3 regions of the Streptomyces sp. RKND-216 genome follow, and region 3 is predicted to be linked to each of the others. Evidence: predicted binding sites of a transcription regulator. Region 3 holds the regulator's gene; each other region holds the start of a gene.
The links. Region 3 encodes HrcA, which represses chaperone genes, less so after heat shock. Its sites were predicted from a motif close to TTNGCACTCNGNNNNNCNGAGTGCNAA; they were not measured.
Positions count from the first base shown of each region.

Region 1: the regulator HrcA is predicted to act here: its motif matches at 3,045-3,071, upstream of E4198_RS15715 (FmdB family zinc ribbon protein).
Region 2: the regulator HrcA is predicted to act here: its motif matches at 3,602-3,628, upstream of groL (chaperonin GroEL).

Region 1 is NZ_SSBQ01000002.1:3,496,436-3,505,906, reverse strand. It holds gene E4198_RS15730 (penicillin acylase family protein) at 1-900, opposite strand, end outside; gene E4198_RS15720 (potassium/proton antiporter) at 1,348-2,898, shown strand; gene E4198_RS15715 (FmdB family zinc ribbon protein) at 3,082-3,426, shown strand; gene E4198_RS15710 (S-methyl-5'-thioadenosine phosphorylase) at 3,460-4,290, shown strand; gene E4198_RS15705 (RcpC/CpaB family pilus assembly protein) at 4,531-5,202, shown strand; partial or broken gene mscL (large conductance mechanosensitive channel protein MscL) at 5,341-5,822, shown strand; gene E4198_RS15695 (hypothetical protein) at 5,905-6,096, opposite strand; gene E4198_RS15690 (P1 family peptidase) at 6,192-7,256, shown strand; gene E4198_RS15685 (sigma-70 family RNA polymerase sigma factor) at 7,370-8,386, opposite strand; gene E4198_RS15680 (GNAT family N-acetyltransferase) at 8,553-9,098, shown strand; gene E4198_RS15675 (winged helix DNA-binding domain-containing protein) at 9,159-9,471, opposite strand, start outside.
Region 2 is NZ_SSBQ01000002.1:3,311,163-3,320,633, reverse strand. It holds gene E4198_RS14910 (alanine/glycine:cation symporter family protein) at 84-1,580, opposite strand; gene groL (chaperonin GroEL) at 1,816-3,441, opposite strand; gene E4198_RS14900 (cold-shock protein) at 3,767-3,970, opposite strand; gene E4198_RS14895 (MoaD/ThiS family protein) at 4,421-4,696, opposite strand; gene thrC (threonine synthase) at 4,783-6,132, opposite strand; SAM riboswitch class I at 6,126-6,266, opposite strand; gene E4198_RS14885 (glucosyl-3-phosphoglycerate synthase) at 6,497-7,462, shown strand; gene E4198_RS14880 (trehalose-6-phosphate synthase) at 7,627-9,090, shown strand; partial or broken gene E4198_RS14875 (endonuclease/exonuclease/phosphatase family protein) at 9,145-9,471, opposite strand, start outside.
Region 3 is NZ_SSBQ01000002.1:4,394,060-4,403,530, reverse strand. It holds gene era (GTPase Era) at 1-879, shown strand, start outside; gene E4198_RS19065 (ribonuclease Z) at 955-1,869, opposite strand; gene E4198_RS19060 (histidine triad nucleotide-binding protein) at 1,915-2,292, opposite strand; gene E4198_RS19055 (pyridoxamine 5'-phosphate oxidase family protein) at 2,460-2,981, opposite strand; gene E4198_RS19050 (16S rRNA (uracil(1498)-N(3))-methyltransferase) at 3,066-3,815, opposite strand; gene E4198_RS19045 (nitronate monooxygenase) at 3,812-4,897, opposite strand; gene E4198_RS25015 (hypothetical protein) at 4,898-5,065, shown strand; gene dnaJ (molecular chaperone DnaJ) at 5,148-6,275, opposite strand; gene hrcA (heat-inducible transcriptional repressor HrcA) at 6,276-7,292, opposite strand; gene E4198_RS19030 (MBL fold metallo-hydrolase) at 7,508-8,227, shown strand; gene E4198_RS19025 (DUF3097 domain-containing protein) at 8,250-9,110, shown strand; partial or broken gene E4198_RS19020 (MFS transporter) at 9,250-9,471, opposite strand, start outside.

The DNA.
Region 1 (9,471 bases), 900 kb from region 3:
CGCGCCGCGACCGCCCTGGACGGCCTGCTGCGTGCCCGCGGCACCCGGATTCGCGGCAGCGCCCGCGTCGGTGCCGGGGTTCGCGGCGATGCCGGGGTTCGCGGCGATGCCGGGGTTCGCGGCGGTGCCGGGGTCGGTACCCGGGGCAGGGGCACCTTCGGGCAGGAACTCGCCGGTGGCCTCCCCGACCGTGCCGCCCTCGACGATGGGGCGGTTGCGGTCGTACGGGTAGGTCGGGTAGAGGTCCTCGATCTCCTCGCGGGACAGCCGGGCGGTCATCAGCGCCCGGTCGATCTCGTCCTCCATGTTGGCCCGGAGGTCCCACGCCATGGCCTTGAGCCAGGCGACCGAGTCGACCGGGTCCCACGGCTCGGGCTCGTAGCCGTTGTCCAGGTTCAGCGCGGCGTGCTCGACGGAGAGTTCGGAGCCCTTGTTGTCCGCGAGGTAGGCGTTGACCCCGTCGGCGTAGGCCTTGAGGTAGGCCCGGGTGTCGGGGTCCAGCTTCTCGAACTCGCGCTCGGCGACCTCGCGCCAGCCCAGCGTGCGCAGGAAGGCGTCGGTACGCACCTGGCTCTCGCCGAACAGCTCCGACAGCCGGCCGGAGGTGGTGTGGCGGCGGACGTCCATCTCCCAGAATCGGTCCTGGGCGTGCACGAAGCCCTGCGCCATGAACAGGTCGTGCGCGCTGTCGGCGTAGACCTGCGGAACGCCGTGTTCGCCGCGCTTGACGGTGACCCTTTCGGAGAGGCCGTCGATCTTCAACGAACCCGTCGTCTGCGGGAAGGAGTTGCGGACGGTGCCGACGCTCCAGTAGGTGCCGTAACCGATGCCTGCCACGAGCAGCAGCACGACTGCGATCACGATCAGGCGGGCGCGTCGTGGGGGCTTCTTGGCGGGCATCGCTGTCCTTCGAGGGCAGGGGTGATCCTTCGACTGCTGGAGCAACCATAGGCCGAGCCGGTGACGGCTCCGAAAGGGAGTCAGCGCAGAGGGCAAGTCCGGGCGCGTGTGGGGGCGCTGGAGCCGAGAATGGGAGAGGACCCCGACTCCGAGCCCCCGGGCGCCGGACGTTCGCACGTCGCACGTCGCACGTCGCACGTCGCACGTCGCACGTCGCACGTCGCACGTCGCACGTCGCACGTCGCACGTCGCACGTCGCACGTCGCACGTCGCACGTCGCACGTCGCACGTCGCACGTCGCACCAACGGTGCCGGTGCCCCCGGGCGCACGGTGTCCGCGGTGCGCGCGGACACCGGAAGTGGGTGCCGTGCGGTTCGGGGCCGACCGGCGGGAGGCGGTCCGGGCACCGGCCCCGGGCAGCCGGCCGACGGTCAAGCGATGGTAAATTGTTAGCTACTCAAACGAACGGGTGGGAGGAGCGGCCCCTGACTGTCGAGCAGCTCAACCAGATCATGCTGATCAGCGCCGCCGTCCTGCTCCTCGCCATGGCCGCAGTGCGGCTGTCGGCACGCACGGGCCTGCCCAGCCTGCTGGTCTACCTCGGGATCGGCATCCTCCTGGGCCAGGACGTGCTCGGCCTCGAATTCGAGGACGCCGAACTCACCCGGACCCTCGGCTACGCCGCTCTCGTCGTGATCCTTGCCGAGGGGGGACTGGGCACCAAGTGGCGCGACATCCGGCGCTCGGTCCCCGCGGCCGCCACGCTGGCCACGGTCGGCGTCGCGGTCAGCGTCGGGGTGGTCGCCGTCTCCGCGCACTACCTCATCGGGCTGGAGTGGCGGCTCGCCCTCATCATCGGCGCCGTGGTGTCCTCCACCGACGCCGCGGCCGTCTTCTCCGTGCTGCGCCGGGTACCGCTGCCGCAGCGGATCACCGGCACGCTGGAGGCCGAGTCGGGCTTCAACGACGCACCGGTGGTCATCCTCGTCGTCGCCCTCTCCGCTCTCGAACACGAGCCGCAGAGCTGGTACGTGCTGATCGCGATGATCGTCATGCAGCTGGCGATCGGCGCGGCCACCGGCATGCTGGTGGGCCGCCTCGGCGCGTTCGGGCTGCGTCGCGTGGCGCTGCCGGCGTCCGGCCTCTACCCGATCGCGGTCATGGCCCTCTGCGTTCTCTCCTACGCGGGCGGCGCCACGCTGCACGGCAGCGGCTTCCTCTCCGTCTACATCACCGCGCTTGTGCTGGGGAACGCCAGCCTCCCGCACCGCCCGGCCGTGCGCGGCTTCGCCGACGGCGTCGCGTGGCTGGCGCAGATCAGCCTGTTCGTGCTGCTCGGGCTGCTTGTCACGCCGCACGACCTGGGCGACGACGTACTGCCGGCGATCGCCGTCGGACTGGCGCTGACCCTCGTCGCGCGACCGCTGTCGGTGGTGGTCGGCCTGTTGCCGTTCCGGTGGTCCTGGAAGGACCAGGCGCTGCTCTCCTGGGCCGGGCTGCGCGGCGCGGTGCCCATCGTGCTGGCCACCATCCCGATGGTGGCCGGGGTGCCCAGCAGCGAGCGGATCTTCAACATCGTCTTCGTGCTGGTCGTGATCTTCACCTTGGTCCAGGGCCCGACGCTGCCCTGGGTCGCACGGAAACTCCGGTTGGAGGAGGCTCGCGGGCCCGCGGACGTCGATCTCGAGTCGGCGCCGCTGGAGCGGCTGCGCGGCCACATGCTGTCGATGAGCGTGGGCGAGACGTCGCGGATGCACGGCGTGGAGGTCACGGAGCTGCGGCTGCCTCCCGGCGCGGCGGTGACCCTGGTGGTGCGGGGCGGCACGAGCTTCGTGCCGCTGCCGTCCACGGTGCTGCGGCACGGCGACGAGCTGCTGGTCGTCACCACGGACGCGGTGCGGGACGCGGCGGAGCGGCGGCTGCTCGCGGTGAACCGGGGCGGCAAGCTGGCGGGCTGGCTCGGCACGGGCGGCAGCACGGCGGCCGGGGACCGCTGACGGGCGGGCGCAGGGTCGGGATCCTCCGGGGAACCGCGGCCCGTGGCCCGATGCCCCTGCGGCGTCCGTGCGCGGCCGTTCTGTGATCCATGTCCGGTGCGCGCGCGGTGGACTACGGGACGGAAATACTGCACGATGGAGCGTCGTTAGCACTCCACAGGGAAGAGTGCCAGGAGGAAAGACGTGCCGACGTATCAGTACCAGTGCACCGAGTGCGGCGATGGCCTCGAGGTGGTGCAGAAGTTCACCGATGACTCGCTGACCGAGTGCCCGGGCTGCAAGGGACGCCTGAAGAAGGTGTTCTCTGCGGTCGGCATCGTGTTCAAGGGCTCGGGCTTCTACCGGAACGACAGCCGCGGCTCCTCGTCGGGCAGCACGGCCTCGTCGTCCTCCGCCTCGTCGTCGTCCTCGAACGGCTCCTCGGACACGTCGTCCGGTTCCGCGGACTCCTCCGCCAAGAACGGCTCGAAGGACAAGGGCTCCGGCAAGAGCACTGCGAAGTCCCCTGCTCCTTCCTCCGCGGCCTGACCGGGAGCGCGGCGGAACCGTAGGGTGAGCCGCATGACCGCACAAGCAGAGATCGGCGTCATCGGCGGGTCCGGGTTCTACTCCTTCCTCGACGACGTGACCGAGGTCACCGTCGACACGCCCTACGGCCCGCCGAGCGACTCGTTGTTCCTCGGGGAGATCAGCGGCCGCAGCGTCGCCTTCCTGCCCCGGCACGGCCGCAAGCACCACCTGCCGCCGCACCGCATCAACTACCGCGCGAACCTCTGGGCGCTGCGGTCCGCGGGTGTGCGCCAGGTACTGGCCCCGTGCGCGGTGGGCGGCCTCCGCCCGGAGTACGGGCCCGGAACGCTGCTGGTCCCGGATCAGCTCGTCGACCGCACGAAGAACCGCGTGCAGTCGTTCTTCGACGGCGAACCGCTGCCCGACGGCTCTCAGCCGAACGTGGTGCACTGCGGATTCGCCGACCCCTACTGCGAGCACGGCCGTCAGGCCGCGCTGTCCGCCGCGCGAGGACGCGGCTGGGAGCCCGTAGACGGGGGCACGCTCTGCGTCGTCGAAGGGCCGCGCTTCTCCACCCGCGCCGAGTCCCGTTGGCACGCCTCCCAGGGCTGGTCGGTGGTCGGCATGACGGGTCACCCGGAAGCCGTCCTGGCCCGTGAACTCGGGCTCTGCTACGCCTCGATGACCCTGGTCACGGACCTGGACGCGGGTGCCGAGACCGGCGAGGGCGTCTCCCACGAGGAGGTGCTGCGCGTCTTCGGCGAGAACGTGGGGCGGCTGCGCGAGGTGCTGTTCGACGCCGTCGGGCTGCTGCCGGCCGAGCAGGACTGCGTGTGCGGGCGCTCACTGGACGGGGTGGACCCGGGGATCAAGCTGCCCTGAGGCGACCGAGGCGACTCCGCCTCCGGACGGTGTGCAGCGGGGGTCGTGCGGCGGGTGAGGCGCCGCATCGCTCCTGTGGGGGACGGAGTCGTCCACAGGTTCCGCGTCGTCCACAGCCGCCGGCGGGACGCGCCGTGATCGTGCAACGTGAGAGCCGTACGAAGCACCGGGCTTCGTACGGCTCTCACGGCTTTCACGCCTCTCCCGCCTTTCACGGCCGACCACGTCAGGTGGTGTCGCATGTCCTCGTCCTGTGCCTCGCTTCCCGCCCACTCCGCCGGGCCGTACCCGTCGATTGCGCCACCGGGCTGCTCCGACTCCGCGGTGCCGCCACGCGGCGGCGTCGCGGACTTCCCGCCGGTCCTCGCCGGCCGGGGGCGCAGACGACGTGGCCCGGCGCTGCGGCGTGCGCTGCGCCCTCCACGCCGCCTCCTGGCAGCCGGGCTGGCAGTGGCGGCCGCCTGCGCCTCTCTGACGGCGGCGCGTACCGAGCCGTCCCCGCCCGGGGCGGGTGCCGGGGACGTCCCGGCGGGCGCGGCCGTGGAGCGGCGCGACGCCCCGGGCGGCCCGGCGCCGCAGCCCGGGCCGGGCGGCCGTACGGTCGCGGCGCCCGTACGCATCGCTGACGCGGCCGCCGTGGAGCTGCTGCGGCCCGGTGACCGGGTCGACGTGATCGCGACCCGGGCCGTACGCGCCGGAGGTCTCGCGGACGGGGCGGGCGAGGTGTCCGGCGCCCGGATCGTGGCCGGGCGCGCGCTGGTCAAGGCGGTGCCTCGCCGTCCGGCGACAGACCCGTCCGTCGGCGGCCCGCCGGAGCGCGGCGGCCTGATCGTGCTGGAGGTCCCCCGGGACACGGCGACCGACCTCGCCGGGGCCGCCGCCGTGTCACCCCTGGCGGTGACATTGTGCTGACCAGGGGTGACCGCAGCTGGACAGCGCCACCGCCGCTCAGGCACCGTGTCGGGCGTTCCCTGTCGGTGAGCGTGGGCGAGGAGAGGCAGTCAGTTGAGCGAGAAGCAAAGCGTCGTCGGCGGGTTCAAGACCTTCCTGATGCGGGGCAACGTGGTCGAGCTGGCCGTCGCCGTCGTCATCGGCGCGGCCTTCACCAAGGTCGTCGACTCGGTGGTGAAGGGCTTCATCAACCCGGTCGTGGGCGCGCTCGGCTCCAAGGACCTGAGCGAGTACCGGATCTGCCTCCAGGCGACTGCCAGGTGGACCCGGCGACCGGGGACGTGATCTCCGGGATCCCGATCAGCTGGGGCGGGGTGGTCAGTGCCGCGCTGACCTTCCTGATCACGGCCGCGGTCGTGTACTTCCTGATGGTCCTGCCGATGAACCGGTACAAGGAACGTCAGGCCGCCCAGGCTCCCGCCCCGGCTCCGGCAGCCCCGACCGAGGTGGACGTGCTGAAGGAGATCCGGGACCTGCTGGTGGCGCAGCGGGACGGTTCGGCCGACGACGCGGCGGGCAAGGTCGCCGCTCAGCGCAACGCCGACGCCTCTGGCGACGGGGTGGCGACCGACAAGAAGTAGCGGCCGGCCCGGGAGGAGACGGCGCGCGGGCCGGCCCGGGAGACGGGGCTGCTGCTCCCCCGTCGGTGGTCTGCGGGCCCGGTCAGAGGTGGTGGGGCGGCTTCTCGTCCAGGAATCGAGCCAGGTCCGCGGCTCCGCCGCCGGAGGCGGGGCGGTCGCCCCAGCCCACGTCGCCGTCGTCCTGGGAGGTCCGGCCCAGTGGGTCGTCGAAGACCAGCGCCGTCGGGGGCTGGTGGGCGTCCGGCCCGTCCGGCCGTGCTGCGCTGTCCGTCATGCCACCAGGGTACGGGGCGTTCCGGAGGCTCCCGCCACTCCGGGCGCGCACCGGGGCACGGCCGCCGGGCCCCGGTGCTGGTATCCAGGTCGGTCATGGACTCCCTGACGGATGTGAACGGCCTGCGCGTGGGCCACGCCCGGCGGACCGGAGGTGGCCGGCTGACCGGTACGACCGTGGTGCTGGCGCCCGAGGGCGGAGCGGTCGCGGCGGTGGATGTGCGGGGCGGCGGCCCGGGCACCCGCGAGACGGACGCCCTGGACCCGCGGAACCTGGTGCAGCGTGTCGAAGCGGTCGTGCTGACCGGTGGCAGCGCCTTCGGGCTGGACGCCGCGTCCGGGGTGATGTCCTGGCTGGAGAAGCACGACCGCGGATTCCGGATCGGTCCCGAGCCGGGCCAGGTGGTTCCGGTGGTGCCGGCGGCCTGTCTCTTCGACCTGGGCCGCGGCGGCGACTGGCGGGCCCGGCCGGACGCGGAGCTGGGGCGGGAGGCGGTCGAGGCGGCGGCCGCGAGCCGGACGGGGCGGACGGACGGAGGCGGATCCGCCGGGCCGGAGGCCCCGGAGCAGGGGAACGTCGGCGCGGGGACGGGCGCGGTCGCCGGTGGGATGAAGGGCGGCACTGGCACGGCGAGCATGCTGCTCCCGTCGGGTGTGACCGTCGGGGCGCTGGTCGTGGTGAACGCCGTCGGCTCCCTGACGGACGCTTCGTCCGGGGTGCTCTACGGCGAGCTGTGGACGGGATCCGCCACCGTTCCGTCGCCGGAGCTGCATGCGCAGGCGCTGAGGCGTATGGAGACGGCGCGCGAGGGGTCCGAGCGGCGTTGGGCCGGCTCGGTGCGGCCGCCGCTGAACACCACCCTCGCGGTCGTGGGTACGGACGCCCGCCTGACCCGGGCTCAGTCGCAGAAGCTGGCCGGGACGGCGCACGACGGCCTGGCGCGGGCGATCCGTCCGGTGCACCTGCTGCACGACGGGGACACCGTGTTCACCCTGGCGACCGGCGAACACGAGGTGGAGGAGGCCCGGTTGAACGAGGTGCTGTCCGCGGGGGCGGACGTGGTGACGCGGGCAGTGGTGCGGGCTGCGCTGGCAGCCGAGACTGTGGACGGCCCGGGCGGGTTGTTCCCCTCCTACACGGACCTGTACGGCCAGGGCTGAATTTCGGGCTCCGTTGCCCGGCGGACCGCCGGCATTGCCGGCTGCACGCCGCGGGCGCCGCCCTCGCGTGCTCCGGGCGCCCCGGCGGGCGCCCGGCCTCCGCGGCGGCGTCGTTACGCGGCCGCGTCGAAGCCCGTGTCGTGCGCGAGCTTCTTCAGCTCCAGCAGGGCGTGCTTCTCGATCTGCCGGATGCGCTCCCGGGTCAGTCCGTGCTGCTTGCCGACCTCGGTCAGGGTGCGCTCGCGTCCGTCGACCATCCCGTACCGGGCCTTGATGATGGAGGCGGTGCGGTGGTCGAGCCGACCGATGAGGCCGTCCAGCTCCTCGCGGCGCAGCAGGGTGAGGACCGAGTCCTCCGGCGAGTGCGCGGAGGTGTCCTCCAGCAGGTCGCCGAACTGGGTCTCGCCGTCGTCGTCCACGGACATGTTGAGGCTGACCGGGTCGCGGGCCCAGTCCAGCACGTCGGCGACCCGCTCCGGGGTGGAGCCGAGTTCGCCGGCCACCTCCGCGGGCTCCGCCTCACGGCCGTGCTCCTTGTTGAACTCGCGCTGCACGCGCCGGATGCGCCCCAGCTCCTCCACCAGGTGCACGGGCAGCCGGATGGTGCGGGACTGGTCGGCGATGGACCGGGTGATGGCCTGTCGGATCCACCACGTCGCGTACGTGGAGAACTTGAAGCCCTTCTGGTAGTCGAACTTCTCGACGGCGCGCACCAGGCCGGCGTTGCCCTCCTGGATCAGGTCGAGCAGGGGCAGGCCGCTGCGCGGGTACCGCCGGGCGACGGCCACCACCAGACGCAGGTTGGAACGGATGAAGACGTCCTTGGCGCGCTCGCCCTGAGCGACGAGCGCCTCCAGCTCGGCCCGGTCCGCGGTCGCGCTCGGCGCGTCCTGGGACACAGGCTCCTCGAACCCGTCGAGTATGCGGCCGGCGTAGACGCCCGCCTCGATGTCGAGGGAGAGCTGGACTTCCTTCTCCGCGTCCAGCAGCGGGGTGCGGGCGATCTCGTCGAGGTACATGCCGACCAGGTCGCGGTCCGCCACCTCGCCGCCTCCGGCGCGGACCCTGGCGGTCGTGTCGGTGGCGTCGGTGGTGGCGGCGGAACGACGGGCGACGGCACGGGTTGCCATGCGTGCTCCCTAGCGTGTTCGACTGCGAATCAGTGGGCGGACCGGGTCCTGGCCGAGTTCCCGCATCCAAGGGAAACAACGACGGGAATCAGGACAGAATTCCCACAACGCGCATCATTTTTCCGATCATGCAGTACCCTGCCTCGCCACACAGAAGGGAAACCCGGTGACACACGGCTCCGACATCCTGGTCAGGGCGGCGGACGAGAGCGACCTCGAAGCGCTCACGGACCTCTACAACCGCTACGTCCGCGAGACCGCGATCACCTTCGACACCGCGCCCTTCAGCCCCGAACAACGTCGGTCGTGGCTGCTGTCCCACCGTAAGGACGGCCCACACCGTCTCCTGGTTGCCCGGCAGCGCGGTGGTCATGCACCGGACAGGCCGGCGGCGGCGCCCGGACGGCTGCTCGGGTACGCCCACAGCAGCCCCTTCAAGCCCAAGGCTGCCTATGCCACCTCGATCGAGTGCTCGGTCTACGTCGCCCCGGACGCGGGCGGGCGGGGGCTCGGCACCCTGCTGTACCGGCACCTCTTCGAGGTGCTGGAGGGCGAGGACCTGCACCGGGCGTACGCGGGGATCACGGTGCCCAACGAGGCGTCCGTCCGGCTGCACCGGAGATTCGGCTTCGAACGGTGCGGGCTCTACCGGGAGGCCGGCCGCAAGTTCGGCCGCTATCACGACGTGGAGCGCTTCGAGAAGGTGCTGTAGTCCCCGACGCGCCGGTCACCGCCCCGGTCACCGTCCCGGTCAGCGCGCCCGGCGGGCCGCTCAGCCGTGGGTCAGCTCGCGGGCCAGCGGGGTGGGGAAGGCGGGCACGAAACGCGCCTCGCCGAGCCACCCCTGCAGTCGGGCGGACTCGGCCTCGACCGCGGCGGCGGCCTCTGCACCCCGGTCGGCCAGGAGCCGCCAGACCACCTCGCCGTCGGGCCGGCAGGCCCAGCCGCCGACGATCTCGCCGTTCCACCAGACCGTCGGCCCGGCGTTGCCGTTGGTGTCGAAATGCAGCGACCGGTGCCCGGGGTCGAGATACCAGTCGCGGTACTTCCAGCCCATGGTGGTCGGGTCGAGGCCGGGCAGCAGT
Region 2 (9,471 bases), 1.1 Mb from region 3:
CGACGGCCGGGTACCCCGGGGGCGGGGCGGAACGCAGGGCCGGGCCCCCTTTCACCGGTACGGGTCCCCCGGAGCGGCAGTGCTCAGCCGACGCGCACGTCCTGCGCCGCGGACGGGTCGGCGTCCCCGCCGGCCTGTGGGCCGGACGTCCCGCCCGCGGGCTCCCAGCACTCCACGCCCTTCAGGCCGGGTACCCGGTCGCGGGTGAAGACGGGATCGAGTCCGGCGCGCCGCTGCGCGACGTAGTCCTCCAGGAGCCGGAAGGCGATGACCGACAGCGGCAGCACGGCCAGCAGGTTGACCAGCGCCATCGCGCCCATCGTGACGTCGGCGAGGCTCCACACCACGCTGACCGAACCCATCGCGCCGAGCACCGTGCAGGCCAGGATGACGACCCGGTACCCCGCCATGACCGGCTTGCTGCCGGTGACGAAGCGGACGTTGGACTCACCGTAGTAGTAGTTTCCGATCATCGAGCTGAAGGCGAGCATGAACACCACGACGGCCAGCACGTAGCCGGCCCAGCCGCCCAGCGTCTCCTCCAGCGCGGACTGGGTGAGGTCCGCCCCGCCGCGCTCGGACAGCGACGGATTGGTGGAGAGGATGATGAAGGCGGTCATGGAGCAGACGATCAGGGTGTCGAAGTAGACGCCGAGGGTCTGCACCAGCCCCTGCTTGACCGGGTGGCTGACCTCCGCGGTCGCGGCCGCGTTCGGGGCGGAGCCGAGACCGGCCTCGTTGGAGAACATGCCGCGCCGCACGCCCTGCATGATTGCGGCGCCGATCGCGCCGGACGCGGCCTCCCGCAGACCGAACGCGCCCTCCACGATCGAGGCGAGGACCGACGGGAGCTCGCCGAAATTCAGGGCCAGCACCAGCAGGCCCATCAGCAGGTACAGCACTGCCATCACCGGGACGAGCACCTGCGTGATGTGGGCGATCCGCTTCACGCCGCCGAAGACGCTGAGCGCCAGCAGGCCGGCCAGGGCCATGCCGACGACGAAGGTGAAGGAGGACGCGTCGCTGCTGCCGGAGCTCTTCAGCACCGTGGTGATGGTGTTGGACTGCACGGCGGTGAAGACCCAGCCGAAGGTGAGCGTGATGATCACGGCGAAGGTGACGCCGAGCCAGCGCTTCCCCAGGCCCCGCTGCATGTAGTACGCCGGGCCGCCGCGGTAGGTGCCCTCACCGCCCGGGTGGGTGTTGCGCACCTTGTAGAGCTGGGCGAGCGTCGACTCGACGAACGAGGACGCGCCTCCGACCAGCGCCATGACCCACATCCAGAACACCGCGCCCGGGCCGCCGAGGGTGATGGCGGCGGCGACGCCCGCGACGTTGCCGGTGCCGATGCGGGCGGCGGCGGAGATGGTGAAGGCGCCGAAGGCCGAGACGGACCTGCGGCCGGTCCCGGTGTTCTGCGCGGGGGTCTTCAGGACCCGCAGCATCTCGGGAAGCAGCCGCAGCTGCACGGCCTTGGAGCGGATCGTGAACCAGAGGCCCGCGATCGCCACCAGGGGGATCAGCAGGTACGTCCAGAGGTGGTCGTTGATCTCGACGATCAACGCGTCCAGCGTGCTCATGGGATGGGTGGTTCCTCGGAGTCGGGTGGTTGCTCGGCTCTGGACGACGGGACGTACGTGCAGGCCGCGGAGGAAGCGGAACACCGCCCTCCGTTCACAGCGGTCCCAGGGAACCTCACCGTGGCGTTCGGCGTTAATCGCCGTTCACCCGGTGCGGTATCTCACACGCGCGCGAGCGGCCCCCTCCCGCGAAGGGAGGGGGCCGCTCGAAGGTGCAGGCGTCGATCCGCGAGGATCAGAAGCCCATGTCACCGCCCATGCCACCGGTCGGGTCGGCGGCGGCGCCGGCCTTCTCAGGCTTGTCGGCGATGACGGCCTCGGTGGTGAGGAACAGCGCCGCGATGGAGGCGGCGTTCTGCAGCGCGGAACGCGTCACCTTGGCCGGGTCGATGATGCCCTCGGCGATCATGTCGACGTACTCGCCGGTCGCGGCGTTCAGGCCGTGGCCGACGGGCAGGTTGCGCACCTTCTCGACGATGACGCCGCCCTCGAGACCGCCGTTGACGGCGATCTGCTTCAGCGGAGCCTCCAGCGCCAGCTTGACGGCCTGGGCACCGGTGGCCTCGTCGCCGTCCAGCTCAAGCTTCTCGAAGACCGAGGAGGCCTGGAGCAGGGCCACGCCGCCGCCGGCGACGATGCCCTCCTCGACGGCCGCCTTGGCGTTGCGCACGGCGTCCTCGATGCGGTGCTTGCGCTCCTTGAGCTCCACCTCGGTGGCGGCGCCGGCCTTGATGACGGCCACGCCGCCGGCCAGCTTCGCGAGGCGCTCCTGGAGCTTCTCGCGGTCGTAGTCCGAGTCGGAGTTGTCGATCTCGGCACGGATCTGGTTGACCCGGCCCTGGACCTGCTCGCTGTCGCCGGCACCGTCGACGATGGTGGTCTCGTCCTTGGTGATGACGACCTTGCGGGCGCGGCCGAGCAGCTCGACACCGGCGTTCTCCAGCTTGAGGCCGACCTCCTCGGAGATGACCTGGCCGCCGGTGAGGATGGCGATGTCGCCGAGCATGGCCTTGCGACGGTCGCCGAAGCCCGGGGCCTTGACCGCGACGGACTTGAAGGTGCCGCGGATCTTGTTCACCACGAGGGTGGACAGGGCCTCGCCCTCGACGTCCTCCGCGATGATCAGCAGCGGCTTGCCCGACTGCATGACCTTCTCCAGCAGCGGAAGGAGGTCCTTCACGTTGCCGACCTTGGAGTTGACGATGAGGATGTACGGGTCCTCGAGCTCCGCCTCCATGCGCTCCATGTCGGTGGCGAAGTAGGCGGAGATGTAGCCCTTGTCGAAGCGCATGCCCTCGGTGAGCTCCAGCTCCAGCCCGAAGGTCTGCGACTCCTCGACGGTGATGACGCCTTCCTTGCCGACCTTGTCCATGGCCTCGGCGATCAGCTCGCCGATCTGGGGGTCGGCGGCGGAGATGGAGGCGGTGGAGGCGATCTGCTCCTTGGTCTCCACGTCCTTGGCCTGCTCCAGCAGGGCGGCGGAGACGGCCTCGGTGGCGCGCTCGATGCCGCGCTTCAGCGCCATCGGGTTGGCGCCGGCGGCGACGTTGCGGAGACCCTCGCGGACCAGCGCCTGGGCGAGAACGGTCGCGGTCGTCGTGCCGTCACCGGCGACGTCGTCCGTCTTCTTCGCGACCTCCTTGACCAGCTCGGCGCCGATCTTCTCGTAGGAGTCCTCGAGCTCGATCTCCTTGGCGATGGAGACACCGTCGTTGGTGATGGTGGGAGCGCCCCACTTCTTCTCCAGCACGACGTTCCGGCCCTTGGGGCCGAGCGTGACCTTGACGGCGTCGGCGAGCTGGTTCATCCCGCGCTCGAGGCCGCGCCGCGCCTCCTCGTCGAACGCGATGATCTTGGCCATGGAAGTGGTCCTCCGGGACTCGGGTGGGCTTCGAAGGACCGTGCCGGCGCCCGCGACGGACGACCTGCGGACCCGGCGGTTCCTTGCCCCACCCGGCCTGCGGGCCTCACCGGACCCGGTCCTGCTGTCACTCTCACCTTCAGAGTGCTAACGCCAATGATTAGCACTCTCCCCCCTCGAGTGCAAGCGCCCACCGCACCCCGGGACGGCCGGACGGAGAGCACCCCCGGCCCCCGCGGCGCCCGACGGACACGAGCAGGGCCCGCACCTCCGAGTGGAGGTGCGGGCCCTGCTGTCGCTTACGTCGGTCGGTACCGGTCGGCGCTCAGCCGGTCACGCGGACCATGTCCGCCTGCGGCCCCTTCTGACCCTGCGAGATCTCGAACTCGACCCGCTGTCCTTCGTCCAGGGTGCGGTAGCCGTCCATCTGGATCGCGCTGTAGTGGACGAACACGTCCGCACCACCGTCGACCGCGATGAAGCCGTAGCCCTTCTCCGCGTTGAACCACTTGACGGTGCCCTGAGCCATTGCAAACTCCCCTATTACTGGCCCTTGCACGAGCCCGCACTTCGCGGACCCGGGTCAGACCTCACCCCCGGCGGAGCCGGTGGCGTGCGCCGGAACGCGTCGACCGCCGCTGAATGTATCTGTCCGAACGCCGTCTGCAACAGGTCGCGCGGACGAGAAATCGGGGCACGACACTTCACGGAATGTGGGGAGAAAGTGCGGGAAAGCGGGGCAATCGTGAAGAGGCAAACCGGCACAGGCGCGGCAAAAGAGACATCGAATTCGCGCAGAAGTTGTCGCGTTCTCATATGCGCGCGGCATTCACAGGAGGGGAACGGCTTCACTCTACTCCCTCGCAGAACGCGGAATCGCCCCCTCCGTTTCTGTGTCGGAGGAGGCGATTCCGTTCCCGCGCGCTTCCTGCGCGGTTCCGCGGGCCGTTCCGCGGGCCGCTGCCCGCGCCGGGGCGCGTCAGCCGCCGGCCACCGCCGGGATGATCGAGACGCCCGCGCCGTCCGGCGTCGGCGTCTGAAGACCCTCGGCGAAGCGCACGTCGTCGTCGTTCACGTAGACGTTCACGAAGCGGCGCAGCTTGCCGGAGTCGTCCAGGACGCGGGCGCCGATGCCGGTGTGGTTCTTCTCGAGGTCGGCCAGCACCTCGGCCAGCGTGACCCCCTCGGCCGGGACCTCGGCCCGGCCGCCGGTGTAGGTGCGCAGGATGGTCGGGATGCGGACGTTGACGCTCATGGGTTCACCTTCCGTGGGTTCGAAGTTCGCAGCAGTGCGCAGCAGGGGGACGCGGCGGCACGGCGCCGCGGGACGCCCGTGCCGCGTCAGGCCAGGCCCGCGTCGCGGAACGCGTCCAGGCTGGGGCGGATGGTCGCGCTGGGCCGGGCGGCGTCCGCGACGGCGTCCAGCGTCTTCAGCCCGTCACCGGTGTTCAGCACCACCGTGTTCAGCGACGGGTCCAGCAGGCCGTCCTCGATCAGCTTCCGGGTGACGCCGACGGTCACCCCACCCGCCGTCTCCGCGAAGATGCCCTCGGTACGGGCCAGCAGCGTGATGGCGTCGACGATCTGCGCGTCGGTGACGTCCTCCACCGCGCCGCCGGTGCGCCGCGCGATGTCCAGCACGTACGGGCCGTCCGCCGGGTTGCCGATGGCCAGGGACTTCGCGATCGTGTCCGGCTTCACCGGCCGTACGACGTCGTGGCCGTCCTTGAAGGCGCGGGAGACCGGGGAGCAGCCCTCGGCCTGCGCGCCGAAGATCCGGTACGGCTTGTCCGCGACGAGGCCGAGCGCGATCAGCTCCTTGAACCCCTTGTCGATCTTGGTGAGCTGCGAGCCGGACGCGATCGGGATGACGATCTGGTCCGGCAGCTCCCAGCCGAGCTGTTCCGCGATCTCGTACGCCAGGGTCTTGGAGCCCTCCCCGTAGTAGGGGCGCAGGTTGACGTTGACGAAGCCCCAGCCCTCGCCCAGCGGGTCGCCGATCAGCTCGGAGCAGAAACGGTTCACGTCGTCGTACGTGCCCTCGATGCCGACCAGGTCGCCGCCGTAGACGGCGGCCATCACGACCTTGCCCTGTTCCAGGTCGTGCGGGATGAACACGCAGGACCGGAAGCCTCCACGGGCCGCGGCGGCGCCGACCGCGCCGGCCAGGTTGCCCGTGGAGGAGCAGGAGAGGGTGGTGAAGCCGAAGGCGCGGGCCGCCTCGACGGCGATGGCGACGACCCGGTCCTTGAACGAGTGTGTCGGGTTGCCGGAGTCGTCCTTGACATGGAGCGTGCCGCCCGCCGCGGCCACGCCCAGCTCGCGGGCCAGGTTGTCGGCCTTCACCAGCCGGGTGAATCCGGGGTCGGTGTTCGGCTGGTCCGCGACGTCGGCGGGCACGGGCAGCAGCGGCGCGTAGCGCCAGATGCTCGCCGGACCGGCCTCGATCCGCTTCCGCAGGCCCTCCGGGTCGCCGGTCGGCAGGTCGTAAGCGACCTCCAGCGGGCCGAAACACTCCTCGCAGGCGAAGAGCGGCCCCAGCGGGTTCCGGGCACCGCACTCGCGACAGGACAGAGCGGCGGCGGGGCCGAGCGAAACGGTGGCGGCACCGGCGGCAGCGGTTGCGGCGGAGGTGTCGGCGGACTGCTCGGGAGCTTGCACAGCCATGAAGGCGAGGCCCTTTCTCCTCATCTTCCCCGTGACGTATCTCGCCACGAGCCGGAATTGGCACCTTCCCTAGCCGGGGGCCCGCCTGGATGCGCGAGACCGGCTGGAGGGTTGCCGGGGCTTCATCGGGCCGTTCCCTCTGCCCCTCTGGATGAGCGGTGTGAAGTTGTGGTCGGGTCATTCGGACCCGTGCGTCCGACCCCGGCATGTCCGGGCCGGTCGCGTTGTTCAAGACTGTAGCCCAGGGCCCCCGCACCGGCTGCGAGGCGTCCGCACCGCGAGACGCGGTGCCCGCAGTACGGTCGCAGCGGCGCCGTGCCCGCGCGCGGCGTCACGCTGGAGCGGGAACGCATTCCGACACCTACAGGAAAGCAGCAGGAGAGCAGACGTGCTGGACGAGGTCCGCGACTGGCTGGACCGCCGCTCCTGGGCGGCGGCAGACCGCCCGCTCCCGGCGCTCGCCGCGGCGAAACGCGCCGCCGGGCCGGCCGGCGGCGTCAGCGTCGTGCTGCCCGCCCTCGACGAGGAGGCCACCGTCGGCGAGATCGTCGCCGTGATCCGCCGCGATCTGATGGACGGTCCTCACCCGCTGGTCGACGAGTTGCTCGTGCTCGACTCCGGCTCCACCGACCGCACGGCGGAGGTCGCCGCCGCGGCCGGCGCGAAGGTGGTGCACCGCGACGAGGTGCTGCCTCGGGTCCCCGCCGTCCTCGGCAAGGGCGAGGTGCTCTGGCGCGCGCTGCTCGCGACCAGCGGTGAGATCGTCTGCTTCGTTGACGCCGACCTGCGGGACTTCTCCGCCGACTTCGTCTCCGGGATCGTCGGCCCGCTGCTCACCGATCCCGGCCTGCAGCTGGTCAAGGCGATGTACGACCGGCCGTTCGGCGACAGCCCGGAGGGCGGCGGCCGGGTCACCGAACTGGTCGCCCGGCCGCTGCTCAACCTCCACTGGCCGCGCCTCGCGGGCTTCGTCCAGCCGCTCGGTGGCGAGTACGCGGCGCGGCGCACGCTCCTGGAACGGCTGCCGTTCCCCGTCGGCTACGGCGTGGAGCTGGGCCTGCTGGTGGACGCGCTCGGCCTGGCCGGCCTGGACGCGCTGGCCCAGGTGGACGTCGGCGCGCGGCGCCACCGGCACCAGGACGGTCAGGCGCTGGGACGGATGGCCGCGGCGATCCTCCGCACGGCGGAGGTGCGGCTGCCCCGCGGGGGCGACGAGCTCGCGGTGCGGCACCGCCTGACGCAGTTCGCCCGGGCGGACGCGGGGGGCTTCGCGGCCCGGACCTTCGCCGTGGACGAGGTGGAGCGGCCGCCCATGCTGAGCGTCCCCGAGTACGCCGCCCGCCGGCCCGGCTGAGCACCGGCTGCCCGGCCCCTGCCACGGCGTCTCCTCCCGGCCCGGCGGCGGCCGACGGCCCCGGAGGGACGGCTTCCGGACGGGGGGTGCCGCCGGGCGGGAGGGTGCGGCGGCGCGGGAGCGGCGTACGTTTGCGCGGGAGCGCGGACGGCTAGGCTCCGGCCATGGTCGCTGAGCGCTCCGCCCAGGTACTCGTCGCGTCGAACAGAGGCCCTGTCGCCTACCGCCCCGCCGAGGACGACCCGGCCCGCCTCACCGCCCGACGGGGCGGCGGCGGCCTCGTGTCGGGGTTGAGCGCGATCGGCCCGGAGACGGGGGCCGTCTGGGTGTGTTCCGCGCTGAGTTCCTCCGACCGGGAGGCCGCCTCCCGCGCCGGACGGCGGCTGGACTCCGCCGACACCGGCGGCCAGGCCGTGCGGATGCTCGACATCCCCGCCGACGTGCACGACGGCGCCTACAACGGCGTGGCCAACTCCGTGCTGTGGTTCGTGCACCACCTGCTCTACCGGACGCCGGTGGAGCCCTCCTTCGACGCCGAGTTCGCCCGGCAGTGGGCGGCCTACGAGGCGTACAACGCCGCGTTCGCTGACGCCTTGGCGGAGGAGGCCGCCGAGGGCGCGGCCGTGCTGGTGCAGGACTACCACCTCTCCCTGGTGCCCGCGCTGCTCCGCGAACGCCGACCCGACCTGCGGATCGGGCACTTCTCGCACACCCCGTGGGCGCCGCCGGACTACTACCGGATGCTGCCCGACGACGTCGCCGCCGACGTGCTGCGCGGGGTGCTCGGCGCGGACCGCGCCGGGTTTCTCACCGCCCGCTGGGCCCGGGCCTTCGCCGACTGCTGCGCGGACGTGCTGGGCGCGGAGGTGACGACCGGCGAGGACGGCCGCGTCGACGTCGTGCACGAGGGCCGCACCACCCGCCTGGGCGTGCACCCGCTCGGCGCGGACGGCGACTTCCTCCGCGAGCGCTCCCGGCGCCACGACGTCGCGGAGCGGCGGCAGCAGCTGCGCGCCCAGGTCGGTGGCGGCGACCGCCGCATCGTGGTGCGGGTGGACCGCACCGAGCTGTCGAAGAACATCGTCCGCGGCCTGTACGCGTTCCGCCGCCTGCTCACCGACCACCCGGAGTGGCAGGGGCGGGTGGTGCACCTGGCGTTCGCCTACCCCTCGCGGCAGGACCTGGCGGTGTACCAGGAGTACACCGCGGAGGTGGCGGAGGTCGCAGAAGAGATCAACGCCGACTTCGGCACGCCGGCATGGACCCCGGTGGTGCTGCACGTGGAGGACGACTTCGCCCGTTCGCTGGCCGCCTACCGGATGGCGGACGTGGCCCTGGTCAACCCCATCCGCGACGGCATGAACCTGGTCGCCAAGGAGGTCCCCGTGGTCTCCGACGAGGGCTGTGCGCTGGTGCTGTCCCGGGAGGCGGGCGCGTACGCCGAACTGGCCGAGGACGCGCTGACCGTCAACCCGTACGACATCGCGGAGACCGCGCGGGCGCTGCACGAGGGGCTGAGCATGCCGAAGGGCGAGCGGGCCGAGCGGTCCAAGCGGCTCGCCGACGCGGCGACCGCGCTGCCGCCCGCCGACTGGTTCGTGGAGCAGCTGGAGGGGCTCCGCGGCTGAGGCCGCGTCGGCCGACCGGACCGGTCGCCCCGGATGCCCCGGATGCCCCGGATGTCAGTCCTCCTCCTGGAGGGCGAGGTCGGCGACCACGGCAAGGTGGTCCGACGGCCAGACGCCGTCCACCGGCCCGTCCCCGGCCCGCCGTACCGACCGCACGTGCCCGACGTTGCCCGGCCCGGGCGGACCGACGTGGACGTAGTCGATGCGCACGCTCGGGTCCCGGCGGGCCGCGACGTAGGGGTTGGCGGCGTCCCAGGTGGCGGCGGGCAGGCCCGGCGCGGCGAACTCCCAGGCGTCCAGGAAGACCTGACGGCCGACCGGCGGCGTGGTGCGCAACCCGCCCAGCAGCCGCATCTCGTCGCTGTCCGGCCAGGCGTTGTA
Region 3 (9,471 bases):
AGGCCGAACGCCGGCAAGTCGACGCTGACCAACGCGCTGGTGGGCACGAAGGTCGCGATCACCTCCAACCGCCCGCAGACCACGCGGCACACCGTGCGCGGCATCGTGCACCGTCCGGACGCGCAGCTGGTGCTGGTCGACACGCCGGGACTGCACAAGCCGCGCACGCTGCTGGGCGAGCGGCTCAACGATGTGGTGCGCACAACCTGGGCCGAGGTCGACGTGATCGGCTTCTGCCTGCCCGCTGACCAGAAGATCGGGCCCGGTGACCGTTTCATCGCCAAGGAGCTGGCCGGCCTGAAGCGCAAGCCCAAGGTCGCGATCGTCACCAAGACCGACCTGGTCGACTCCGAGACGCTGGCCGAGCAGCTCATCGCGGTGGACCGGCTCGGCAAGGAGCTGGGCTTCGAGTGGGCGGAGATCGTGCCCGTCTCGGCGACCGCGGGGAAGCAGGTCGAGCTGCTCGCCGACCTGCTGGTGCCGCTGCTCCCCGAAGGGCCCGCGCTCTACCCGGACGGCGACCTCACGGACGAGCCGGAGCAGGTCATGGTCGCCGAGCTGATCCGTGAGGCGGCCTTGGAGGGCGTGCGGGACGAGCTGCCGCACTCCATCGCGGTGGTCGTGGAGGAGATGCTGCCGCGCGAAGGACGGCCGGCGGACCGGCCGCTGCTGGACGTGCACGCCAACATCTTCATCGAGCGGCCGAGCCAGAAGGGCATCGTGATCGGCCCCAAGGGGCGCCGCCTGAAGGATGTCGGCACCACGTCCCGCAAGCACATCGAGGCGCTGCTGGGTACTCCGGTCTACCTCGACCTGCACGTGAAGGTGGCCAAGGACTGGCAGCGCGATCCCAAGCAGCTCCGCCGCCTGGGTTTCTGAGGCCCGGGTCCTCCGGGGGGACGAGTCCGGTGATCCGTTGCGGCGTGGCGTGTGCCCGGGGCGCGGACGGGCGCTTCAGACGCGGCGCTTGGGCAGGGGGACGCGGTCGAGGTCGCGGGCGGTGGTGAGTTCGCCGTCGAAGCCGGCCGCGCGGGCCTGCGCGGCGAAGGCGGCGGGGTCCGGGTAGCGCTGGCTGAAGTGCGTGAGCACCAGGTGCCGCACGCCCGACTCCGCCGCGACGCGGCCCGCCTGACCGGCGGTCAGGTGCCCGTACTCCTCGGCGAGCGCGGTGTCCTCGTCCAGGAACGTCGACTCGATGACCAGCATGTCGCAGCCCTCCGCGAGCGCGTACACGCCGTCGCAGAGACGGGTGTCCATGACGAACGCGAACCGCTGGCCGGGGCGGGGAGCGCTGACCTCCTCCAGGGTGACGCCGCGCAGGGAACCGTCTCGCCGGAGCCGGCCCACGTCCGGGCCCGTGATGCCGTGGGCACGCAGCCGGTCCGGCAGCATGCGGCGCCCGTCCGGCTCGGCGAGGCGGTAGCCGTATGCCTCCACGGGGTGGGAGAGGCGGTACGCGGTGAGGGCGTAGGCGGCGCCCTCGTACAGCACGGCCTGCTCGGCGTCGGGGACGGGCTCCGTGCGCAGGGGGACGGTCTCCCGGTAGGCGGTGGCGTGACGCAGCCGGTCGAAGAAGTGCGCGCCGGACGCCGGGTAGTGGGCGGTCACCGGGTGCGGCACCCGGTCGAGGTTGATGCGCTGCAGGACCCCCGCGAGGCCGAGGGAGTGGTCGCCGTGGAAGTGGGTGACGCAGATGCGGTCGATGTCGTGTGCGGCGACCCCGGCGTACAGCATCTGCCGCTGGGTGCCCTCGCCCGGGTCGAAGAGCAGGCCCTCGCCGTCCCAGCGCAGCAGGTAGCCGTTGTGGTTGCGGTGCCGGGTCGGCACCTGGCTGGCGGTGCCGAGGACGACGAGTTCGCGGACGGACATGGCCGGGTCCTGTCGGGGCGGGCTACGACGGGCGGGCGGGGCGGCTCAGCCGGGCGGCCAGTTGAGGCCGCGGCCGCCGAGCACGTGGGCGTGCGCGTGGAAGACGGTCTGGCCGGCACCCGTGCCGGTGTTGAAGACGACGCGGTAGCCCGTGCCCGGGCCGCCCTCGGCGACCGCGATGCCCTCCTCCTCGGCGACCGCGGCCGCTTCGCGCAGCACGTCGGCGGCGATCTGCGGCGCCTCCACCGCCAGCGTGACGGCGTCCTGGTGGTGCGCCTTCGGGATCACCAGAACATGGGTGGGGGCCTGCGGGTTGATGTCGCGGAAGGCGAGAGTCGTCTCCGTGTCGCGTACGACGGTCGCGGGGACGTCCCCCGCGACGATCTTGCAGAACAGGCAGTCGGCCTGCGGTTCTCCCGCCACGGTGGCGCCTCCGGCTGTGCGTCGTCGGTGTACCCAGCGGATCGTACCGCCCGGGCGGCTGCGGGACGTGCGCACGCCCCGGCACGGTCGCGCGCATTCGTGTGCGGGCCGCTCGTGCGGCCGCTGGACGCACATGGGTGTCCGCGCGGGCGATGCTCCTACGGATGTCAGGCGGGGGCCGGGAAGCGGTAACGGGTCTGGCCGTGCGGGTCCTTGGCGAACGCGAGCACCTTGACGGGCTCCACGCGGAACACGGCGGCCGCGTCGTCGCCGGAGCCGAACACCCCGTCGCCGACGTCGAAGTGCCAGTCGTCGCCGTACTTCGTCTCGTAGGCGTCCGCGATCTCCCGGAGTGCGGCGCCGTCGGTGACGGGGACGGCGAGGCCCTCGACGACGACGTCGAGGCCGCGGTTCCAGGCGTTCGCGCCGGTGGTCAGCGCGACCCGGCGGCCGTGCCCGAGGTTGCGGGCCTTCTGTTCGCGCAGGCCGGTGCAGAAGTGGACCTCCTGCCCGGCGCCCCCGGTCACGCCGATCAACGGCGTCACGTGCGGGCGGCCGTCCCGCCGGACGGTGGTCAGCCAGTACAGCTCGGCCTCCCGGAGCGTCCGGGCGACCTCCGCCCACGGTGTGGCGACGGCTTCCGGTGCGCCGAACCGGACGTCGATCTCGGGCGCGGGGACGAGGGTCATGGCGGACCTCCTGCGGGACGGAGTGCTCTCACAGGGGACGACTCCTCGCACCGGGCGAAATCATCGCCGGCGCGACGCGGGCCGTCAGGACCAGCGGCCGGTGCGGGTCAGCAGAAGGGAGGTCGCGGCCGTGCCCGCCGTGGAGGTGCGCAGCACCGTGCGGCCCAGCCGGTACGGCTCGGCGCCCGCCTCCGCGAAGGCGGCCAGCTCCTCCGGGGAGACGCCGCCCTCGGGGCCGACGACCAGCACGACGTCCCCGTCCACCGGGAGCGGAGCGGTCGCCAGCGGCGCGGCGCCCTCCTCGTGCAGCACGGCGGCGAACGCGGCGCCGGACAGCAGCGGCGCCACCTGCCGGGTCGTGGCCGGTTCGGCGACGTGCGGAAACCGCAGGCGCCGGGACTGCTTGCCCGCCTCGCGCGCGGTGGCACGCCACTTCGCCAGCGACTTGGCTCCACGTTCACCGCGCCACTGCGTGATGCACCGGGACGCCGCCCACGGCACGATCACGTCCACGCCGGTCTCCGTCATCGTCTCCACGGCCAGCTCGCCCCGGTCGCCCTTGGGCAGCGCCTGCACGACGATGATCCGGGGCCGGGGCACGGGATCGGACCGGACGTCGGTGACGGCGACCTCCAGCCGGTCCTTGCCCTCGACGGCGGCGACCGTGCCGGAGGCACCGGTGCCCGCGCCGTCGGTGAGGACGATCGACTCGCCCACGCGCATGCGCCGCACGGAGACGGCGTGCCGGCCCTCCGGACCTGTCAGCCACACGCGGCCGGCCCCGGTGAGGGGCGGCGCGTCCGGCCCGTCGAGGAGGAACACGGGAGCGGTCACGCCTCCACCTCCCGTCCCGTCGACGCGGCGCGGGCGGAGGCCAGTTCACCGGCGAGCACCTCGACGAGCCGCGCGGCGGGCATCGTACGGGCCAGCCGGTGGCCCTGACCCGCCCACAACGCCATCCCCTGTGGGTCGCCGGCCTTCGAGGCGGCACGGCGCAGGCCGGCGGTGAGGTGGTGGACGTCCGGGTAGGCGGCGGGGGCGTGCGGACCGTGCTCGCGCACGAACCGGTTGACCAGAGCGCGTGCCGGGCGCCCGGAGAAGGCACGGGTCAGCTCCGTGCGGTCGAACAGAGGGTCCGTCAGCGCCCGCTTGTGCTCGGCGTGCGCACCGGACTCGGGGCACACCAGGAACGCGGTGCCGAGTTGGGCGGCGCTCGCACCGGCAGCCAGCACCGCGGCGATCTGCGACCCGCGCATCAGCCCGCCGGCGGCGACCAGCGGCAGGCGCACCGCCTCGCCGACGAGGGCGAGCAGCGGCAGCAGTCCGGTCGCGCGGCAGCCGCCGTCCGCCGCCGGGTCGTCGTGGTGGGTGCCCTGGTGGCCGCCGGCCTCCGCGCCCTGCACGCACACCGCGGCGGCCCCGCGGTCCTGGGCGGTGAGCGCCTCGTCCACGGAGGTGACCGTGACGACCGTCGACGTACCCGCCTCCGCGAAGCGGCGCAGCACGCGCTCCTCGGGGCAGCCGAAGGTGAACGACACCAGCGGCACGGGGTGTTGGAGGAGGATCGCGACCTTCGCGTCGTAGGCGTCGCTCCCGCCCCTGTCCGTGTCGCCGAGTTCGGCGCCGTAACGGGCCGCCTCGGGGGCGAGCTCGTCGCGGTAGGCGGTGAGCGCCGCCGCCTCGGCGACCGGTGTCTGGGGCAGGAAGAGGTTCACGCCGAAGGGGCGTGGAGTGAGCCGGCGCAGGTGGCGCGTCTCCTCGTACATCGCCTCCGGCGTCTTGTACCCGGCGGCGAGCATGCCGAGACCGCCGGCCTCGCTGACGGCAGCGGCGAGTTCCGGGGTGGAGGCGCCGCCCGCCATGGGTGCCTGAACGACCGGGTGACGGAGGAGGGCGAGGTCGAGGTCGGGGGCCATGTGACCATCCTGTCACGCCCCGTACGCCGCCCGTTGCTGGGGCCGCAGCCGCTCGGCGGTCGCCGCGCGGCACGGCCGCCCCCGGCGGTCACCCGGCGGACGGCGCAGACCGCCCACCACCGCGAGACGCCGCCGGACACCGGCGCGCGGACCCCGCGGCTGCGGTGAAACGGGTGCGGCACGGCGCCGCACCCCGGCGCCGTGCGCCGCGCGGGGAAAGCGCGGCGCGCGGGCGCGGGCCCGGCATGGGTCAACGGCCGTTGAACGCGTCCTTGAGGCGGTGGAAGAGGCCCTGCTGCCCCGGCTGGAACTGGCCCTGGGGCCGTTCCTCTCCGCGCAGCGTCGCCAGGCGCCGCAGCAGGTCCTCCTGCTCCGGATCCAGCTTGCTCGGCGTCGTCACCTCGACGTGGACGATGAGCTGGCCGCGGCCGCCGCCGCGCAGGTGCGTGATGCCGCGCTCGTGCAGCGGGATCGACTGGCCGGACTGGGTGCCGGGCCGGATGTCGATCTCGTCCATGCCGTCCAGTGTCTCCAGCGGCACCTTCGTGCCGAGAGCGGCCGCCGTCATCGGGATGGTGACCGTGCAGTGCAGGTCGTCGCCGCGACGCTGGAAGACCGAGTGCGGGGTCTCGTGGATCTCGACGTAGAGGTCGCCTGCCGGACCGCCGCCCGGGCCGACCTCGCCCTCGCCGGCGAGCTGGATGCGCGTGCCGTTGTCGACGCCGGCCGGGATCTTGACCGTGAGGGTGCGCCGCGAGCGCACCCGGCCGTCGCCGGCGCACTCGGGGCACGGCGTGGGCACGACCGTGCCGAAGCCCTGGCACTGCGGGCACGGGCGCGAGGTCATGACCTGGCCGAGGAAGGAGCGGGTCACCTGCGAGACCTCGCCGCGGCCGCGGCACATGTCGCAGGTCTGCGCCGACGTGCCCGGTGCCGCGCCCTCGCCGGAGCAGCTGCCGCACACGGTTGCGGTGTCGACCTGGATCTCCTTGGTGGTGCCGAACGCGGCCTCGTTCAGGTCGATGTCCAGCCGGATCATCGCGTCCTGGCCGCGCCGGGTGCGCGAGCGCGGGCCGCGCTGGGACGCCGTGCCGAAGAAGGCGTCCATGATGTCGGAGAAGTTGCCGAAGCCGCCGCCGAAGCCGCCCGCGCCGCCGCCGGGCCCCGCGGGGTCGCCGCCGAGGTCGTAGACCTGCTTCTTCTGCGGGTCGGAGAGCACCTCGTACGCGGTGTTGATCTCCTTGAACCGGTCCTGCGTCTTCGGGTCCGGGTTCACGTCCGGGTGCAGTTCGCGCGCCAGCCTGCGGAAGGCCTTCTTGATTTCGTCCTGCGAGGCGTCGCGCTGCACGCCGAGGACGGAGTAGTAGTCCGTCGCCACTTAGCTCTCCGCCAGGATCTGTCCGACGTAACGTGCCACTGCGCGTACCGCTCCCATCGTTCCGGGGTAGTCCATCCGGGTCGGCCCCACCACGCCGAGCTTGGCGACCGCCTCGTCGCCCGAACCGTAACCGACCGAAACCACGGATGTGGAACTCAGCCCCTCGTGAGCGTTCTCATGACCGATTCGCACGGTCATGCCCGAGTCGGTGGCCTCGCCGAGCAGCTTCAGCAGGACGACCTGCTCCTCCAGCGCCTCCAGCACGGGCCGGATGGTGAGCGGGAAGTCGTGGCCGAAGCGGGTGAGATTGGCGGTGCCGCCGATCATCAGCCGCTCCTCTGTCTCCTCGACCAGCGTCTCCAGCAGGGTGGCGAGAACGGTGGAGACGGTGCCGCGGTCGTCCGCGTCGAAGGAGTCGGGAAGGTCCTGCACCAGCCGGGGCACATCGGTGAAGCGCTGGCCGGCGGTGCGGCCGTTGAGCCGTGCGCGCAGGTCGGCGACAGTGTTCTCGCCGATCGGCGCGGGGCAGTCGACCATGCGCTGCTCGACGCGTCCGGTGTCGGTGATCAGCACCAGCATCAGGCGGGCCGGCGCGAGGGCCAGCAGCTCCACGTGCCGCACCGTCGAGCGGGTCAGCGATGGGTACTGCACCACCGCGACCTGGCGGGTGAGCTGCGCGAGCAGCCGCACGGTGCGGCCGACGACATCGTCCAGGTCGACGGCGCCGTCGAGGAAGTTGTGGATCGCGCGGCGCTCCGGCGAGGACAACGGCTTGACGCCCGCCAGCTGGTCGACGAAGAGCCGGTAGCCCTTGTCGGTGGGGATGCGTCCGGCGCTGGTGTGCGGCTGCGCGATGTAGCCCTCGTCCTCGAGCGCCGACATGTCGTTGCGCACGGTTGCCGGGGAGACCTGGAGGTTGTGTCGCTCCGTGAGCGCCTTCGAGCCGACGGGCTCCTCGGTGCCGACGTAGTCCTGGACGATGGCGCGCAGCACCTCGAGTCTGCGTTCACTGAGCACGCGCACACCTCCGTCCCAGGGCCGTCCGCCGTCTGCCCGGCCACTGCTGGCCTGGCACTCTCCTTGGCCGAGTGCCAGCGGTTTCCCAGCAAGTGTACGACCGGGGGACGTGGCCGGGGCAAGGGCGGCTCCGCTGCGGGTCGGTAGCGATCCCGTAGCGGTCGGGAGCGGGTCGGCGCGAGGACGCGGGGTGCGCCCCGTTAGCGTCGGGAGACATGGACATCGGCTGGGAAGAGCTCGCACCGGGCGTGCTGCGCGCGCGGCTGCCTCGGTGGGACGCCACCGTGGGCGCCGTGGCGGATGCGGAGGGGGCGCTCGTGGTCGACACCGGCTCCTGTCTGGCCGAGGGCGCGGCGGTCCGTACGGCGGTGCGCGAACGGCTCGGGCTGCCGGTGACCCGGGTCGCGCTCACCCACGCGCACTTCGACCACGTGCTGGGCACCGCCGCCTTCGCGGGCGTGCAGGTGTACGGCGCGGTGGGGCTGGAGGGCGTCCTGCGGCACGACCGGGAGGCGATCCAGCGGGACGCGGTGCGGCACGGCCTGGACCCGGCCGCCGCGGCGCAGGCCGCGGACGCCCTGGTGCTGCCCCAGCACGCGGTGAGCGGCGAACTGACGCTGTCCCTCGGCGGGGGACGGCAGGTGCTGCTCGCCAACGTGGGGCCGGGCCACACCGGCCACGACCTGGCCGTGCTGGTGCCGGGGCGCGAGCCCGGCGCGCGGGAGGTGGTGTTCTGCGGCGACCTGGTGGAGGAGTCCGGAGAACCGCAGGCCGGACCGGACGCACTGCCGGCCCGCTGGCCCGCCGCGCTGGACCGGCTGTTGTCCCTCGGCGGCGAGGACGCGGTGTACGTGCCGGGGCACGGCGCGGTGGTCGACGCTGCGTTTGTCCGCGCCCAACGCGACGCACTGGCACGGCGTTTCGCCCGGCCGTGACGCCTGCGGCCAGAATGGGCGGATGCGCAGTCGCCGGTACGACCCCGACCTCACCCCGCCCTGGAAGCGCCGCACGGCCGCGGTGCCCGAGGTCCCCGCCGACCCGGACCTCGTCGTGGAGGAGGCCGCGACCGGCTTCTGCGGCGCGGTGGTCCGGTGCGAGAAGACGGCGCAGGGGCCGACGGTGACGCTGGAGGACCGGTTCGGCAAGCATCGCGTGTTCCCGATGGAGCCGCGCGGCTTCCTGCTGGAGGGGGAGGTCGTCACCCTGGTGCGCCCCGCATCCGTCGCCCCCGCGGCGCCTGCCTCAGCCGGGCGCACGGCCTCCGGCTCGGTCGCCGTGCCGGGCGCACGGGCCCGCGTCGCACGGGCGGGAAGACTCTATGTGGAGGGGCGGCACGACGCGGAACTGGTGGAGAAGGTCTGGGGCGACGACCTGCGCGTCGAGGGCGTGGTGGTCGAGTACCTGGAGGGCGTCGACCACCTGGCCGAGATCGTGGACCTCTTCGGCCCCACCTCCGACGCACGGCTGGGCGTCCTCGTCGACCATCTGGTGCCCGGGTCGAAGGAGTCCCGGATCGCGGCGGACGTGACCGCGACGTGGGGCGCGGAACGGGTGCTGGTGGTGGGCCACCCGTTCGTCGACATCTGGGAGGCGGTCAAGCCCGCGGCGCTCGGCATCGACACCTGGCCGCGGGTACCACGCGGGCAGGACTGGAAGACGGGCGTGTGCGAGGCGCTGGACTGGCCGGCGAACACCGGGGCCGCGTGGCGGCGCATCCTCGGCGCCGTCCACTCCTACCGCGACCTGGACCCGGGCCTGCTCGGCCCGGTGGAACACCTCATCGACCACGTCACCGTGGGCGGCCCGAACGGCGGCTGACTCACCTGACGTGACCGGCTCACGTCAGGGTCCGGAACTCGACGGCCTCGAGAGAGACGCCCAGCACGTCCGCCGGCTCGGTGAACAGCACGCAGCGGCCGGCCAGCGGGTGGACCAGCAGGCAGGCACACCGGTCGGTTCACTTGTTCGACCGACGGGCGGGGGCCTCGCGGTCACCGACCCGGCCACCGGGATGCAGGTGGGCGCAGAGGAAGGCGAGAGCCATGGCCCCGGCCATGCAGGCGAACACGACCTGCGTGGCCTCGGCGAAGTCCATGCGCACGGCGTCCATCGTCTCCCGCATGAACGACGACACCGGACCGCTGCCGCCGGGCTCCGACTCGTCGCCGTGGCCCGTGAC